DNA from 2 places in the Massilia sp. IC2-476 genome. Region 1 is predicted to be linked to the other one. Evidence: riboswitches for the same ligand, from Rfam matches in the RefSeq annotation. Region 1 holds a riboswitch; the other holds the start of a gene.
What was found. Region 1 has a riboswitch for thiamine pyrophosphate ahead of LK539_RS23200 (TonB-dependent siderophore receptor). Riboswitches for the same ligand answer to the same signal wherever they lie in the genome.
Positions count from the first base shown of each region.

Region 2: linked by a shared signal. The riboswitch ahead of thiC (phosphomethylpyrimidine synthase ThiC) and the one ahead of LK539_RS23200 (TonB-dependent siderophore receptor) in region 1 are both predicted to bind thiamine pyrophosphate.

Region 1 covers NZ_JAJFER010000012.1:60,849-64,477, reverse strand. Annotated here, with positions in the region: gene LK539_RS23200 (TonB-dependent siderophore receptor) at 1-1,787, opposite strand, end outside; TPP riboswitch at 1,882-1,990, opposite strand; gene LK539_RS23195 (methyl-accepting chemotaxis protein) at 2,176-3,629, shown strand, end outside.
Region 2 covers NZ_JAJFER010000002.1:143,482-147,110, reverse strand. Annotated here, with positions in the region: gene thiC (phosphomethylpyrimidine synthase ThiC) at 1-1,392, opposite strand, end outside; TPP riboswitch at 1,460-1,573, opposite strand; gene LK539_RS05510 (valine--tRNA ligase) at 1,663-3,629, shown strand, end outside.

The DNA.
Region 1 (3,629 bases):
CCGGCGTCGCCGGTGCCGGTCTGCTTGGCGTCGAGCGCCATCAGCGACAGGCTGTAGTTCAGGTCCGCATTCAGCTTGCCCTGCGCCGAGAATTCAGCGCCGCGGTGGCGCTGCTGGCCGGCGCGCACGAAGAGGTTGGCGGCGTTGACGTATTCTAGGCCCTGCCTGATGTCGAACACGGCGGCCGACAGCATCAGCGCCTCGTTCACCACACCCTTGACGCCGATTTCGACCTGCTTCGAACGGCCAGGGGGCAGCACGGTGTCTTCGTTGGCAGTGCCCATCTCGGCGATGCCGCCATGCTGCAGGCCGTGGCTCACCGAACCGTAGATGGTCCAGTCGCGCGCCGGCTTGTAGACCAGCGCTACGCTCGGCAGCACGAAGGAATCGTCCGCATGCACCCAGCCCTGCTCGATCTCGGCCAGCTCGTCGCGCTTGAGCTTCGTCCAGCGCAGGCCGGCGTGCAGCGTGAGCTGTTCGGTCAGCATCGCCACGTCCTGCACGAACAGGGCGCTTTCGCGGTCGCTGCGGCGCTCCATCACGGGGCCGGTGCGCGGATTGCCCGGGGCCGGATCGACCAGCTGGTTGTTGTAGATGTTGCTGGAGCCGGCGTAGTCATAGACATATTCGCCGAAGCTGTCGTGGCGCTCCGACATGGAAGCGCCGACGGTCAGCTGGTGGCGTACGGCGCCCGTCGCGAAGCGGCCCTGCAGCATGGCCTGTGCGCCCCACGGGTTCTTGCGCTCGCCAACGCTCTGGTAGTCGTAGACGTCGTAGTCGCCGTTCGAGCAGTAGCCCGGATAGAAGCCGTCGCCTTCGTTGCTGCAGCCGTAGGGGAAGGCGGTGTAATCGTCGCGCTTGAACCAGTGCTTGTTGGCCGTGATCGTCGCCGTCCAGTCGGGGCTGAGACGGTACTCGAAGCGCAGGCCCAGGTTGCTGCTGTCGGTTTCCACCGGCTTGGCCCAGCGCTGATTATTCAGCAGGGTCTTGGCCGAGATCCCGGTCGGTAGCACTTCGTTGCGCAGCAGCTGGTAGCCGGGCGCGGTGATCTGCGACTTGTGCTGGTGGTCGACATCGAACTGCAGCAGCGCATCGGGGCTGATCTGCCAGTCGAAGGCGCTGGAGACGAACTGGCGCTCGCCGTCGGCGCCGCGCACATATGATTTCAGGTCCTCCGCAGCGGCATTGATGCGATAGCCGAAGCGACGGTCTTCGAAGCGCCCGCCCAGGTCGATCGAGCCGTGCACGGTGCCGCGCTCGCCCGCACCCACCAGCACCGAACGGAGCGGCGTATTGGTCGGGCGCTTGGTAGCGAAGTTGACCATGCCGCCCGGCGCCGCCACGCCCGCCTGCAGGCCGGCCAGGCCGCGCAGGATCTCGATGCGTTCCTTGTTCTCGAGCGGGATCTGGGTGTCGGCAGGGATCGCGATGCCGTCCTTGCGGTAGCTGGTGGCGTTGTCGAGGGCGAAACCGCGGATCGAGAACTGCTCGGCGTAGCCGATCGCGTTGTAGGCGTCGCCGACCGAGGCGTCGAAGCGGGCGGCGTCGGTGGCGCTGCGGATCGACAGGTCCAGCATCTGGGTGCGGCTGATCGCCGTGATCGAGGCCGGGGTGTCGAGCAGCGGCGTCTCCGAAAAGCCGCCGATGCTGGCGCGGTCGCTGGTGACCCAGCGGCTGCCGGTGACGACCACCGAGGTCACGCCCTGGTCCTGCTGGGCCGAGGCGCTCGTGGAGAAGGCCTGCAGGATGGCGCAGGCAAGGACGGAATGCTTCAGGTTGAATGTCATGGGTTTGCTCGTCTTCGCGCGCCGCGCACGAAACTTGGCGCGCTGCTTTTAATCAAAAAGCCGGAGCCAACGTGGGGGAAGGGCAAACAAGAATGGGCACTGCGTTGCGCTTTCCTTCGCTGGCATTATCCAGATCAGGTACGAAGGGTATCTCTCACCCGGCAGCGCGTTCTGAACGCGCACCAGGACCCCTAGCGAGGCGGCAGTGTACCACGGACGATGGCGGCCGTGGCGAATCTGGCAACAAAGAACCGTCTGGGAGGCCAATCCGATCGCAGTGCGTAAACCCAACGTAAATCGATAAATTCGATATATTTTGTTGACGCTTGGAAATCTCTGTTCAAATATGATTAAAATGACGAGCAGAACAAACAACTCCATATCGATCATGAATTTCCTACAACATAGCGGTATCGCCAGGCAGCTCTACCTCGCATTCGGACTGGTCCTCGCCATCACCCTGATCCTGGCCGTCTTCTCGATCAGCCGCGTCAACAGTATCCAGGGCGCCCTGCATGCCTCGAACACGGTGCGCAACGAGCAGCTCGAGCCCTTGTACGCCGCCCGCGAAGCGCTGGCCCAGACCGGCATCGCCGCGCGCAACGCCTACATCTTCAAGGACGACGCCTCCGCACGCCGCGAACTCGACCTGGTCGAGGCGTTCAAGACGGATTACCTGGCGGCCCTGGCGCGCCTGGATCCGGTGCTGGGCCAGGAGCCGCAGTACCGCAAGGTCAAGGAAGGCATGCTGGCCATGGCCAGGGAGCTGGAGCGTCCGAAGGCCTACCGGGCGTCCGGTGACATGGAAGCCTTCGGCCTGTTCCTGGTCGAGGAGTGCAGTCCCCTGCGCCGCCGGATCGTTGCCGACATCGACGTGCTGGTGCATGCCCTGCAGCAGCGCAATGCGGACTCCAGCGCGGCCACCGAAGCCGAGGCCGCCGGCGCGCGCTACTGGATCTCGGGCCTGAGCGCGGTGTCGGTGGTCCTGTGCGCCCTGGTCGGCATGGTGATCGTGCGCAGCCTGCTAGGCCAGCTGGGCGGGGAGCCGGCGCAGGCGTCCAGCGTGGCGCGCGCCATTGCCGAAGGTCGCCTGTACCATCCGGTGGACACCTCGCGCGCGGGCGCCGGCAGCATGATGCAGGCGATGGCGACCATGCGCGGCGAACTGTCCGACATCGTGACCAAGGTGCGCCAGGGGACCGAGGCGATCGCCGCGGCCTCGTCCGAGATCGCCACTGGCAACAGCGACCTGTCCAGGCGTACCGAAACGCAGGGCGCCGCGCTGGCCCAGGTAGCCAGCTCGATGTCTCACCTGGTCGAGACCGTGCAGCAGAACGCGGAGTATGCGCAGCAGGCCAGTGAACTTGCCGGAACGGCATCGGTCGTGTCGGAAGAGGGCGGGGCGGCGGTCGAGCAGGTGGTCGCGACCATGGAACTGATCCACGAGTCCTCGAAAAAGATCGTCGACATCATTTCGGTCATCGACGGCATCGCCTTCCAGACCAATATCCTGGCGCTGAATGCGGCCGTGGAAGCGGCGCGGGCGGGCGAACAGGGACGCGGTTTCGCGGTCGTCGCCGGCGAAGTACGCAACCTGGCGCACCGTTCGGCCGCCGCGGCGAAGGAAATCAAGGCACTGATCGAGGATTCGGTCGCCAAGGTCGACGCCGGCGCCACGCTGGTGGGCCAGACTGGCGGCACTATCCGCCGGGTGGTCGAGGGGGTGCATCGCGTCACCGGCATCATTGGCCACATAAGCAGCGCCACCGCTTCGCAGCGCGCCGACATCGAACGCGTGGACAGCGCCATCGCCGGCCTGGACGAGATGACGGTGCAGAACGC
Region 2 (3,629 bases), on a different contig from region 1:
GGTGTAGAACGGCGCCTCGCTGCACTGCTCCAGCTGCAGGTCCATGTTCTCCTTGATCAGGTGCAGCGGCACGTGGCCCGGGCCCTCGATCATGGTCTGGACGTCGTGCTTCCACGCGATCTGCGTGAGCTCGCCCAGGGTCTTCAGTTCGGCCAGTTGGGCTTCGTCGTTGGCATCGAAGATCGAGCCGGGGCGCAGACCGTCGCCCAGGCTGAAGGACACGTCGTAGGCCTTCATGATCTCGCAGATCTCTTCGAAATGCGTGTACAGGAAGGATTCCTGGTGGTGGGCCAGGCACCACTTGGCCATGATCGAGCCGCCGCGCGAGACGATGCCGGTCAGGCGCTTGGCCGTCATCGGCACGTAGGCCAGGCGCACGCCGGCGTGGATGGTGAAGTAGTCGACACCCTGCTCCGCCTGCTCGATCAGGGTGTCGCGGTAGATTTCCCAGGTCAGTTCCTCGGCCTTGCCGCCGACCTTTTCCAGCGCCTGGTAGATCGGCACCGTCCCGATCGGCACCGGCGAGTTACGGATGATCCATTCGCGCGTCTCGTGGATATGCTTGCCGGTCGAAAGGTCCATCACGTTGTCGGCGCCCCAGCGGATTGCCCAGGTCATCTTTTCGACTTCCTCGCCGATGGACGAGGTCACGGCCGAGTTGCCGATGTTGGCGTTGATCTTCACCAGGAAGTTGCGGCCGATGATCATCGGTTCGATTTCCGGGTGGTTGATGTTGGCGGGGATGATGGCGCGGCCGCGCGCCACTTCCTGGCGCACGAATTCCGGTGTGATTTCAGGCGGGATGCTGGCGCCGAAGGACTGGCCAGGATGCTGGCGCGCCATCAGGCTGGCCACGCGCGCGCCCATCGGACCGGAATCGACCAGCGAAGCGAGATATTCCTTGCGCCGCAGGTTTTCGCGCAGGGCGATGAATTCCATCTCGGGGGTGACGATGCTCTGGCGCGCGTAGTGCATCTGGGTGACGTTGCGGCCCGCTTTCGCGCGGCGCGGGGTGCGCTGCAGCTCGAAGCGCAGCGCGGCCAGCGCCGGGTCGGCCAGGCGCGCCTTGCCGTAGTCGGAGGTGGGACCTGGCAGCTCCTCGGTGTCGCCGCGTTCGAGGATCCACGGCAGGCGCGGCGTGCCCAGGCCGCGACGCACATCGATGGAAGCCAGCGGGTCGGTGTACGGCCCGGATGTGTCGTAGACGAACAGCGGCGGATTGGCTTCGCCGCCAAAACTGTCGGGCGTGGGCGATTGCGAGATCTCGCGCATCGGCACGCGGATGTCGGGCCGGCTGCCTTCGATGTAGACCTTGCGCGAGTTGGGGAAGGGTTCGATCGCCGCCTGGTCGACCGTGGCGGTCGCGGCTTCAAACTTGTGCGGTGCGTTCATGTGGCTCCTTTGCGGAGCCAGCAAAGGAGTGTGCCAGTACGGCCGCGCAGGCGCGTGCGCACCTCAGGCCTGCTTCTGACTGCTTCCCTTCGCTGGCATTATCCAGATCAGGTTCGGAGGGTATTTCTCACCCGTGTCGCGGATTTGCATATCTGCGACAACAGGACCCCTAGCGTGTGCCGCGCCCGGCTTCCCGGACGCAGCGGGCCGGATTATAGCGCCATCTACTCTATAATGGTTCTTTTCGCACAATTTTTACGCCACCACATCATGGAATTAGCCAAGTCTTTCGAGCCCGCAGACATTGAACAATACTGGCGCACCGAGTGGGAAAAGCGCGGTTACTTCACCGCCACCATGGAGGACGGCAAGCCGTCGTTCAGCATCCAGCTGCCGCCGCCGAACGTGACCGGCACCCTGCACATGGGCCATGCCTTCAACCAGACCGTCATGGACGGCCTGACCCGCTACTACCGGATGCGCGGCTATAACACCGCGTGGATCCCGGGCACCGACCACGCCGGCATTGCGACCCAGATCGTGGTGGAGCGCCAGCTCGACGCGCAGAAAATCTCGCGCCACGACCTCGGCCGCGAAGCCTTCGTGGAAAAGGTCTGGGAGTGGAAGGAAAAGTCGGGCAACACCATCACCGGCCAGATGCGCCGCATGGGCACCTCGCCGGACTGGCAGCGCGAATACTTCACCATGGACGAGACCCGCTCGAAAACCGTGGCGGAAGTCTTCGTGCGCCTGTACGAACAGGGCCTGATCTACCGCGGCAAGCGCCTGGTCAACTGGGACCCGGTGCTGGGCACGGCGGTATCGGACCTGGAAGTCGACTCGCAGGAAGAAGACGGCTCGATGTGGTACATCAAGTACCCGCTTGCCGACGGCTCGGGCCACCTGACGGTCGCCACCACCCGTCCTGAAACCATGCTGGGCGACGTCGCCGTGGCGGTCGACCCGACCGACGAGCGCTATACGAGCCTAGTCGGCAAGCTGTTGACCCTGCCGCTGACCGGCCGCCAGATCCCGGTGATCGCGGACAGCTACGTCGACAAGGAATTCGGCACCGGCTGCGTGAAGATCACCCCGGCCCACGACTTCAACGACTACGCGGTCGGCCAGCGCGCCGGCCTTGCGCCGCTCAACATCTTCACGCTGGACGCGAAGATCAACGAAAACGGCCCGGCCCAGTACCAGGGCCTGGACCGCTTCGCCGCGCGCAAGCAGATCGTCGCCGACCTCGACGCGCAAGGCCTGCTCGAGCAGGTCAAGCCGCACAAGCTGATGGTCCCGCGTGGCGACCGCACCAATGTCGTCATCGAGCCGATGCTGACCGACCAGTGGTTCGTCGCCATGAGCAAGCCGGCGCCGGAAGGCACCTTCAACCCGGGCAAGTCGATCACCGAAGTCGCGCTGGAGAAGGTCGCGAGCGGCCAGATCAAGTTCGTGCCGGAGAACTGGACCACCACCTACAACCAGTGGCTGGGCAACATCCAGGACTGGTGCATCTCGCGCCAGCTGTGGTGGGGCCACCGCATCCCGGCATGGTATGGCGAGAACGGCGAGATCGTCGTCGCCCGCAGCGAAGAAGAAGCCAGGACCAAGGCCGCCGCACAAGGCATCGCCGGCGAATTGCGCCGTGACGACGACGTGCTCGATACCTGGTTCTCCTCGGCCCTGGTGCCCTTCTCGACCATGGGCTGGCCGGAAGAAACCGCGGACATGAAGCACTTCCTGCCTTCCTCCGTGCTGGTAACCGGTTTCGACATCATCTTCTTCTGGGTCGCCCGCATGGTGATGATGACGAGCCACTTTACCGGCAAGGTACCGTTCGAGACCGTGTACGTGCACGGCCTGGTGCGCGACAGCCAGGGCCAGAAGATGTCGAAGTCGAAGGGCAACACGCTCGACCCGATCGACCTGATCGACGGCATCGACGTCGAGTCGCTGGTTGCCAAGCGCACCACCGGCCTGATGGACCCGCGCGCCGCCGAGAAGATCGCGAAAGCGACGCGCAAGGAATTCCCGGAAGGGATCCCGGCCTTCGGCACCGACGCCGTGCGCTTCACCATGGCGAGCTACGCCTCGCTGGGCCGCAACATCAACTTCGACCTGGGCCGCTGCGAGGGCTACCGCAACTTCTGCAACAAGCTGTGGAACGCCACCCGCTTCGTGATGATGAACACGGAAGGCAAGGACTGCAGCCAGCCGAACCCGGAAGACCTGTCGCA